Regions from separate parts of the Streptomyces sp. CAI-85 genome, predicted to be linked through region 3. Evidence: riboswitches for the same ligand, from Rfam matches in the RefSeq annotation. Region 3 holds a riboswitch; each other region holds the start of a gene.

Region 1 (3,270 bases), on a different contig from region 3:
GAACGGGTAGGGAATCATGGGGCGACAGGAGCCGGCCACCGGCCGAGCGAGCCGTACGTCATGGTCGTCGCCCCTTCTGACCTCCCGCCGTCACATCGACCTCCAGCGCGTGTGCAGCGCGATCAGCGCCCAGCGCTGAGCCGGCCGCCCCTACCGCGTCCGCCCCGGCGGTGCCCCCTGGGCACCGCCCGCCCGGCGCGCGGCCGCACGGTCCCCCCGTTCCGTCGTCCTCCGTCGTCGCATCCGCCGCGCGCCGGTCCGCCGCGCGCGCCGCCCCCGGGGAGAGTCATGTCCTTCACACCACCGGCCGCCCGGCTCACGGTCCGGTCCGTCCCCGTCTTCCGGGGCCGTATCGGCAGTGACGCCCGCAGCGGCCACTACGCCGTGCCGCGCCGCTACCGCCTCCATCTGTCCGCCGCCGACCCCGACGGGCTGCGCATCGCCGTCACCCACAGCCTCCTCGGCCTGGAACGCGCCTGTCCCGTCACGTTCCTGCCCGCCGTCCCCGACTGTCCCGACGGCGGCCACTCCGCGCTGCGCCCGCTCTACGACGCCAGCGCCCACCACTACACCGGACCGGCCGTCGCGCCCGTGCTCAGCGACGACTGGTCGGGCCGGATCGTCTCCACCCACGGCCCCGACATCGCCCGCGACCTCGCCCGGCGCTTCGGCGGCGGCCGGACCGCGCTGTACCCGTGCGGCGCCGAGTCCGAGATCGACGCCGTCGAGCGGATGTGCGCCCAGGGCATCGAGCGGGCCGCGCAGCGCGCCGGCACGGCCGGCACCGGCGACGAGGAACGCGCCGCCGCGCTCGACACCCTGCTCCACACCCTCGGCGTGCTGGACCGGGGACTGCGCGTGCAGCCGTACCTGATCGGTGATCAGATCACCGCAGCCGACGTGGAGTTGTGGGTCGCGCTGGTGCAGCTCGACACCGTGCACCGCCATCACCTCGACGCGTCCGCCGTGCAGCGCATCGCCGGGCACCCCGCCCTGTGGGCCCACGCCCGCCGGCTCGCCGCGCACCCCGCGTTCGGCGCGCACCTCGACCTCGACGGCATCGCCCGCCGCCACCACGCCCGTTGTCAGGGCCTGGAGGCCGCGGGCGCCGCCGTGCAGATCCTGGACTGGGCCGCCCACATCGCGCCGGCCCCGTAACCGCCCGGGGACGCGGGGCCGTTGCGGCCCCGCTGCCGTTCCAGCACATGGACCGGCGTTGACATTCGTTCGGGTGCCTGTCTTTACTTACGGCCCAGAACGGTCATGAGCGTCAGCGACAAGCCCTGGCTTGCTGACCGGCAACCCTCGCATCGCGGTGGGGTGCCCCAGGTGACGACCGGACCGGATGACGTGACCGCACGGATCCGGTAAGCGCGAGGGCCCCTCCGGGGTCCGCACGAGTGACGGAGAGTCCCATGTACGCAGCTCCCAGGACGGCGCCCCGCCGCCTTCGGGGCTGCGTGCGTCCGTCCGCGCAGCAGCCCCTCGTCGCCGACCGGGCCGTCGATCTGCTCCGCGTGAACAGCGCACTGTGTACCGCACCGGGCCGTGCCCGCTGTCGGGGCTGACACCAGCAGACCCGGCACCACCGCAGCACATTCCCCTCGCCCCGCCGCGTTCCCGACGCACACCGCAGAAGCGGTGAGCCGTCCACCGCAGCCCCACTCCGGTTCTCCGTACACGACCGTGCGCCGCGCGCCCTCCCGCGGCCGCCACCACGGCCGTGCCCGTCCGGGGTGCCCGACTTCCGCCGGAGCCCCTCATGAGCGAACCCCCAGGCGTCGCGACCCTCGATGCGAAGCCCATAGCCGACACCCCGTCAAAACAGCTCTCCGCACAGCGCGTTCAGCCGCTGCGACGGCCCGGACGCTGGATCGCCACCGCGATCGTCCTGGTCCTGGTCGCCCAGTTCGCGCACGGCCTGATCGCCAACCCGTTCTACCAGTGGGACCGCTTCGGCTACTGGTTCCTGCGGCCCGTCATCCTCGACGGACTGCTGATCACCCTGGAAGTCGCCGCCTACAGCGCGGTGCTCGGCCTTCTCGGCGGCATCCTGCTCGCCCTCGCCCGGCTCTCCAGGAGCCCGGTGCTGCGCGCGGTGAGCTGGACCTACGTCTGGGCCCTGCGGTCCATCCCGCTGATCGTCGTCCTGCTCTTCCTCTACAACTTCAGCGCCCTGTACCAGACGTTGAGCGTGGGCGTCCCCTTCGGACCGGCCTTCTTCACCTTCGACGAGTCCCGGCTCGCCACCGACATGGTGATCGCCGTCGTCGGCCTCAGCCTCAACGAGGCCGCCTACGCCGCCGAAGTGGTCCGCGGCGGCATCCTCTCCGTCGACCAGGGCCAGCACGAGGCGTCCGCCGCGCTCGGCCTGCCCAAGAGCTACCAGTTCCGCAGGATCGTCTTCCCGCAGGCGCTGCGCTCGATCGTCCCCAACTACGTCAACCAGCTCATCGGCCTCATCAAGGCCACCTCCCTGGTCTTCTACGTGTCCCTGCTCGACCTGTTCGGCACCGCGCAGACCATGGGCTCCACCTACCCCGGCGACATCGTGCCGCTGCTGCTCGTGGTCACCGTCTGGTACCTGATCCTGACCAGCCTGGTGTCCGTCGCCCAGTTCTACGTCGAGCGGTACTACGCCCGGGGCGCCACCCGCTCCCTGCCGCCGACGCCGTTGCAGAAACTGCGGACCGGGTTCACCGACCTGCGCGCCCGCATCCGCAGGGAGGCCGCCGTATGACCACCGAGACCACCGAGGCGACCACCGCCCCCGGGGCGAGCGTGCCCGCCGCCGTCGAGGTGCACGACGTGCACAAGTGGTACGGCGCCCACCGCGTCCTGGACGGAGTGAACCTGACCGTACGGCCCGGCGAGGTCACCGTGATCCTCGGCCCGTCCGGCTCCGGGAAGTCCACCCTGCTCCGGGTCATCAACCACCTGGAGAAGCCCGAGATCGGCCATGTCAGCATCAACGGCGAGCCGATCGGCGTCCGCCGGCACGGCGGCCGGCTGCGCGAGCTGAGCGAACGCGCCATCCTCACCCAGCGCAGCCGCATCGGCTTCGTCTTCCAGAACTTCAACCTCTTCCCGCACCTCACCGTGCTGGACAACATCGCCGCCGCCCCTGTCGCCACCGGCAAGCTCAGCCGCCCCGCCGCCCAGGAACTCGCCCGCGAACTCCTCGGCCGGGTCGGCCTCGCCGACAAGGCCGCCGCCTATCCCCGCCAGCTCTCCGGCGGCCAGCAGCAGCGCGTCGCCATCGCCCGCGCC
Region 2 (3,270 bases), on a different contig from region 3:
CGTCCCGGCGCCGAAGCTCACCCGGATGGCGTTGAGGGACTTCTCGCCCGGCGCCGCCTCGGGGGCCCCGCACTCGCCCTGCGCCTCGGGGGCGCCGCCCAGCAGGGTGCGCACCAGCGGGTGGGCGCAGAACAGGCCGTCGCGGACGCCGATGCCGTACTCGGCGGACAGGGCGGCGGCGAAGTGGGAGCTGTTCCAGCCGTCGACGACGAAGGAGATCACCCCGACCCGGGGCGCGTCGTCGCCGAAGAGCGACAGGATCCGCACCTCCGGCACGTCGGCGAGGCCCGTGCGCACCTTCTCGATGAGCTGCCGCTCGCGCGCGACCAGCGTGTCGAAGCCGGCCTCGGTGAGCGCCTTGCAGGCGGAGGCGATGGAGTAGGCGCCGATCACGTTCGGCGAGCCGGCCTCGTGCCGGGCCGCGCTGTCGTGCCACTCCACGTCCACTCCCCCGTCCTCGCGCCGGGTGACCCGGCGGCTCGCACCGCCGCCCGCGAGGTAGGGGTCGGCGGCGCGCAGCCAGTCGGCGCGGCCGGCCAGGACTCCGGAGCCGAAGGGCGCGTACAGCTTGTGCCCGGAGAAGGCGACCCAGTCGACGTCGAGGTCCCGGACGGACACCGGGTGGTGCGGGGCGAGCTGGGCGGCGTCCAGGACGATCCGGGCGCCGTGGGCGTGCGCGGCCGCGGCCAGCTCCCGCACCGGCCACAGCTCGCCGGTGACGTTGGAGGCGCCGGTCACGCAGACCAGGGCCGGGCCGTGGGGGTCGCGGTCGGCGAGGGCCCGCTCCAGGGTCTCGACGGCCTGTCCCGGGGTGCGGGGGGCGTCGAGGTAGGTGACCCGGGCGTCCCGCCAGGGCAGCAGCGAGGCGTGGTGCTCGGTCTCGAAGACGAAGACCTGGCAGCCGGCGGGCAGGGCGGAGGCGAGCAGGTTGAGGGAGTCGGTGGTGGAGCGGGTGAAGACCACCTGGTCGTCGGCGCGGCAGTCCAGGAACGCGGCGACCGTGGCGCGGGCGTTCTCGAACAGGTCCGTCGAGAGCTGGGAGAGGTATCCGGCGCCGCGGTGGACGCTGCCGTAGTACGGCGCGTAGGCCGCGACGTCGTCCCAGACCCGCTGCAACGCCGGTGCGCTGGCGGCGTAGTCGAGCGCGGCGTAGGTGACCTCGCCACCGGTGACGAGCGGGACGGTGACATCACAGCCCAGAACGGGCAGCGGGGCACAAATGTCCTGGACGGAGGCAGCGGTGGAGACAGACATGACGGAACTCCCGTGAGAGGAAAGGAAGAAGAGTGAAAAGGGGTGCGCGGAGGCGGGGCTCGGCGGCCCTATCGCATTCGCTGGCTCACGGAAGACTCCCTCGAACGACCAGGACCCCTGGTGTCGAGAGGGGCCCGCGCTTGCCGTAGACCTCGCTGCCTACGGCCTGGTCTTCACCCGGGGCACCCCGCCACGGACGGAGGGTTGCCGGACAGTCGGCCGGGGCCTCATGACTGTCACTCATGACCTGGTACAGAAACTACGGGACGTGATCGCCGTCCCGCAACCCGTGTCCGGATCGCGGGACGGCGATTCCCGTCACGTCAGGCGTTGCTGGCGGTGACCCAGCGCTCCAGGACCCGGCGGGCCGCCCCGGAGTCGACGGACTCGGCGGCACGGGCCATACCGGCGGCGATCTGCTCGGCGAGCGTCCCCGCGGCCGGGTCGAGGGCGACCAGGGCCGCCGCCGAGTTCAGCAGGACGGCGTCGCGCACCGGGCCCGGCTCGCCCTCCAGGAGCCGCCGGGCGACCTCGGCGTTGTAGGACGGGTCACCGCCGCGCAGGGCCTCCACCGGGACCAGTTCGATGCCGACCTCGCGCGGGTCGAAGGTCTCCTCGGTGACCGTGCCGTCGCGGACGACCCACACCCGGGAGGTGGAGGTGGTCGTCAGCTCGTCGAAGCCGTCGTCGCCGCGGAAGACCAGCGAGGAGTGGCCGCGCTCGGCGAAGACCCCGGCGACGATCGGCGCCATCCGGGGATCGGCGACCCCCACCGCCTGCGCCCGCACCTTCGCCGGGTTGGTCAGCGGACCGAGCGCGTTGAACACCGTACGGATGCCCAACTGGCCGCGGGCGGCGCCGACATGGCGCAGCGCCGGATGGAACTTGACGGCGAAGCAGAAGGTGATCCCGGCCTCCTCGGCGACCTCGGCCACCCGCTTCGGCGTCAGCTCCAGATTGACGCCGAGCTTCTCCAGGACGTCCGAGGCGCCGGAGGCCGAGGACGCGGCGCGGTTGCCGTGCTTGACGACCTTGGCGCCGGTGCCGGCCACCACGATCGACGACATCGTGGAGATGTTGACCGTCTTGGCGCCGTCACCGCCGGTGCCGACGATGTCGACGGTGCGGCCCGGCACCTCGATCAGGTTGGCGTGCTCGTACATCGTCCGCACGAGGCCGTTGATCTCCGCGACGGTCTCGCCCTTGGCCCGCAGCGCCACCGCGAACCCGGCGATCTGGGCGTCGGTCGCCTCGCCGCGCATCATCAGGTCCATGGCCCAGGCGGTGTCGTCCGCCGACAGGTCCCGGCCGGCCAGCAGGCCGTTCAGCAGGGCGGGCCAGGAACGGACCGCCGCGGTGTCGCCTCCGGCGGGGGTCACAGCGCTCATAGCCGCTCCTGGGTGTCGTACGGGCGAGCAGGGCTCGCGCAAACAGGGTGTGATCCCACCCTATCCAGCCCGCGGACACGGCGAAGGGCCCCGTCCGAAGACCGGACGGGGCCCTTCACTCAGGGCGTGGCGACGCCTGGGGATCAGTGGTGGCCGTGGCCGCTCGTGATCTCCTTGTACTCCTCGACGGTCGGCTTGGGGATCTGCTGGTCCTCGCCGAAGTACGCGCCGCTGATCTTGGCACGCAGCTTCTCGGTGGCCTTCACCTTGCGCTCGACACCGTTCTCGTCGACCGTGGCGCCGATCGCGGCCGGCTCGTACTGCTCGTGGGCCGTGAGCGTGTAGAGCTGCTCCTGGCTGAGCGGCTCGTGCACCTCGATGAACTCACCGTGCGGCAGGCGCTTGATGGTGCCGGTCTCCCGGCCGTGCAGCACCTTGTCCCGGTCCCGGCGCTGGAGGCCGAGGCAGATCCGCTTGGTGAGGATGTACGCGATGACCGGTCCGACGAAGAAGAAGATCCGGACGAACCAGGTGATCGAGTTGATCGACAGGTGGAAGTGCGTGGCCCACAGGTCGTTGCCGCCGCCCACCAGGGTGATCATGTACATCGTGACCCAGGCGACGCCGA
Region 3 (3,270 bases):
CCCTGCTCGAAGCGGACGTCGTCGTCGTTGACGTACACGTTGACGAACCGGCGCAGCTTGCCCTGGTCGTCCAGGACGCGGGCGGCGATCCCGGTGTGGTTCTTCTCCAGGTCGGAGATGACCTCCCCGAGGGTCGCCCCGTCGGCGGACACCTCGGCCTGCCCGCCGGTGTAGGTGCGCAGGATGGTGGGGATACGAACGGTCACGCTCATGCCAGGCCAGCCTCTCGGAAGGAGTCGAGGTTCGGACGGATGGTGGCGGTGAGGCCGGTGCCGGCCACCGCGTCGAGGGTCTTGAGGCCGTCGCCCGTGTTCAGGACGACCGTGGTCTTCGCCGGGTCCAGCAGGCCGTTCTCGATGAGCTTGCGGGTGACGCCGACGGTGACCCCGCCTGCCGTCTCCGCGAAGATCCCCTCGGTCCGCGCCAGCAGCTTGATCGCGTCCACGATCTGCTCGTCGGTCACGTCCTCCACCGCGCCGCCGGTGCGCCGGGCGATGTCGAGGACGTACGGGCCGTCCGCCGGGTTGCCGATGGCGAGCGACTTGGCGATGGTGTCCGGCTTCTGCGGCCGTACGACGTCATGGCCCGCCTTGTAGGCCACCGACACCGGCGAGCAGCCCTCGGCCTGCGCGCCGAAGATCTTGTACGGCCTGTCCTCGACGAGCCCCAGCTTGATCAGCTCCTGGAGGCCCTTGTCGATCTTCGTGAGCTGGGAGCCGGAGGCGATCGGCACCACGAGCTGGTCGGGCAGCCGCCAGCCGAGCTGCTCGCAGATCTCGTACGCCAGCGTCTTGGAGCCCTCGGCGTAGTACGGCCTCAGGTTGACGTTGACGAAGCCCCAGCCCTCGCCGGCGGTGTCGCCGATCAGCTCGGAGCAGAAGCGGTTCACGTCGTCGTAGTTGCCCTCGATGCCGACGAGTTCACCGCCGTAGACCGCGGCCATGACGACCTTGCCCTGCTCCAGGTCGTGCGGGATGAACACGCAGGAGCGGAAGCCGGCGCGGGCCGCGGCGGCGCCGACCGCGCCCGCGAGGTTGCCGGTGGAGGAGCAGGACAGGGTGGTGAAGCCGAAGGCGCGCGCGGCCTCGATGGCCTGCGCGACGACGCGGTCCTTGAAGGAGTGCGTCGGGTTGCCGGAGTCGTCCTTCACGTACAGGCCGCCGGTGACGCCGAGTTCGCGCGCCAGGTTGTCGGCCTTGACGAGGTGGGTCCAGCCGGGGTTGAGGTTCGGCTTGTCCGCCACGTCGGCCGGGACGGGCAGCAGCGGGGCGTAGCGCCAGATGTTCGCGGGTCCCGCCTCGATGCGCTTGCGCAGCTCCTCGGTGTCGTAGGAGGAGAAGTCGTACGCGATCTCGAGCGGGCCGAAACACTCCTCGCAGGCGAAGAGCGGGCCGAGGGGCACGCGGTGGCCGCACTCGCGGCAGCTCAGCGCGGCGGCGGGGCCCAGGTCGACCGTGGGATTCGTGGTGCTTGCAACAGTCTGCGCAGCCATGTGAGGCGAGGCCCTTTCTCCTCATCTTCCTCACGACGCATCTCGCCGTGAGACGGATTTGGCACCTTCCCTCGCCGGGAGCCTCGCGTGTGGTGAACGAGACCGGTCTAGGTGGGTTGCCGGGGCTTCATCGGGCCGTGTCCCTCTGCCCCTCTGGATGAGCGGTATTCGGTTGTGAACGCCGGCGACCCCGGACATGCGATGGTCACCCGCGTTGTTCAAGACTGTAACCGAAGGCCAGGACAGTTGAGATAGTCGTCCGAACCGCGAGATGGATCACACGGTCACCCCCGTGCACCCTGTGTGATCACGACAGTGAGGAGCCGCAGACCGTGCTGGAAGAAGTCGAGCGCTGGCTGACCACCCGCTCCTGGTCCCTGGCCGATCGTCCGCTGCACCGGATCATGGCCGCGAAGCGCGCCACGGGTCAGTCGGTCTCCGTGGTCCTGCCCGCGCTGAACGAGGAGGAGACGGTCGGCGACATCGTCGCGATCATCCGTCACGACCTCATGCAGCAGGTCCCGCTGGTCGACGAGATAGTCGTCGTCGACTCGGGGTCGACCGACCGCACCGCCCAGGTGGCGGCCGCGGCGGGCGCCCGGGTCGTCCACCGGGACACCATCCTGCCGAGCGTCCCCGCCGTGCCCGGGAAGGGCGAGGTGCTGTGGCGCTCCCTGCTCGTCACGAGCGGGGACATCGTCTGTTTCATCGACGCCGACCTCAGGGAGTTCTCCTCCGACTTCGTCTCGGGCATCGTGGGCCCCCTGCTCACCGACCTGGGCGTGGACCTCGTCAAGGGCATGTACGACCGTCCGCTCGCCGGCGCCGCGGGGCAGGGCGGCCGGGTGACCGAGCTGATGGCCCGGCCGCTGCTCAACATGCACTGGCCGCAGCTCGCCGGGTTCGTGCAGCCGCTGGGCGGCGAGTACGCGGCCCGCCGCGGCCTGCTGGAACAGCTTCCCTTCCCCGTCGGCTACGGCGTCGAGCTGGGCATGCTGGTCGACGCCCTGCACCTGGTCGGCCTCGACGCGCTCGCCCAGGTCGACGTGGGCGTGCGCAAACACCGCCACCAGGACGGCCAGGCCCTCGGCCGGATGGCGGCGGCGATCTACCGCACCGCCCAGCTCCGCCTGGCCCGCGGCCATCTGATCCGCCCCTCCCTCACCCAGTTCGAACGCGGCCCGTCCGGCTTCGAACCCCACACCTACTCGGTCGACATGGAGGAACGGCCCCCGATGGCGGAGATGGCGGAGTACCAGTCCCGCAAGGTGGCGTAACTCCCGGCACGGGCGGGCCACCGTGCACCCCCGGCCCCGGAACCGGCCCGCCCCTCACGTGACGCCCACCTTCACTCCCCAGGGGCGCGGGGAACTGCGCGACCGGCCCCCCACGGACCCGCAGCCGCACTACCCGTCCCGCCGTCACCCCCGCCCGTGTAACACGCGCACCCCGCCGTATACGGCACCCGAACACGGCCGGATACCGACCCTCCGCTCGCCGTGACCGTACGTTTGAGCGTTTCCGTGCCGGGCTAGGTTGAGGCGTATGGCTACCACGCACGATGCTGCCGCTGCTCGGGGTGCCCAGGTGCTGGTCGCGTCCAATCGCGGGCCGGTCTCCTACACCGTCCGTGAGGACGGTTCGCTGGACGCGAGACGGGGAGGCGGCGGGCTGGTCTCCGGGCTGTCGGCGATCGGACCGGACGCGGGCGCCCTGTGGGTGTGCTCCGCGCTCTCCGACGGCGACCGCGAGGCCGTCCGGCGCGGGGTCGGCGAGGA

Evidence for each region. A riboswitch is a leader RNA that binds a small molecule or an ion and turns the genes downstream of it on or off. The one in region 3 is predicted to bind S-adenosylmethionine.
Region 1: it holds a riboswitch for S-adenosylmethionine, as region 3 does, so the genes downstream of both, G6W55_RS16780 (amino acid ABC transporter permease) here and thrC (threonine synthase) in region 3, are expected to answer to the same signal.
Region 2: it holds a riboswitch for S-adenosylmethionine, as region 3 does, so the genes downstream of both, G6W55_RS34585 (aminotransferase class V-fold PLP-dependent enzyme) here and thrC (threonine synthase) in region 3, are expected to answer to the same signal.

Annotation. Positions count from the first base shown of each region.
Region 1 is NZ_JAANNX010000012.1:86,334-89,603, reverse strand. Features, by position in the region: gene G6W55_RS39570 (putative leader peptide) at 17-139, shown strand; gene G6W55_RS16785 (glutathione S-transferase C-terminal domain-containing protein) at 289-1,158, shown strand; SAM riboswitch class IV at 1,260-1,380, shown strand; gene G6W55_RS16780 (amino acid ABC transporter permease) at 1,763-2,740, shown strand; gene G6W55_RS16775 (amino acid ABC transporter ATP-binding protein) at 2,737-3,270, shown strand, end outside.
Region 2 is NZ_JAANNX010000085.1:11,543-14,812, forward strand. Features, by position in the region: gene G6W55_RS34585 (aminotransferase class V-fold PLP-dependent enzyme) at 1-1,254, opposite strand, end outside; SAM riboswitch class IV at 1,386-1,502, opposite strand; gene trpD (anthranilate phosphoribosyltransferase) at 1,578-2,642, opposite strand; gene G6W55_RS34595 (cytochrome bc complex cytochrome b subunit) at 2,786-3,270, opposite strand, start outside.
Region 3 is NZ_JAANNX010000002.1:153,724-156,993, reverse strand. Features, by position in the region: gene G6W55_RS03615 (ubiquitin-like small modifier protein 1) at 1-212, opposite strand, end outside; gene thrC (threonine synthase) at 209-1,492, opposite strand; SAM riboswitch class I at 1,511-1,656, opposite strand; gene G6W55_RS03605 (glucosyl-3-phosphoglycerate synthase) at 1,825-2,769, shown strand; gene G6W55_RS03600 (trehalose-6-phosphate synthase) at 3,038-3,270, shown strand, end outside.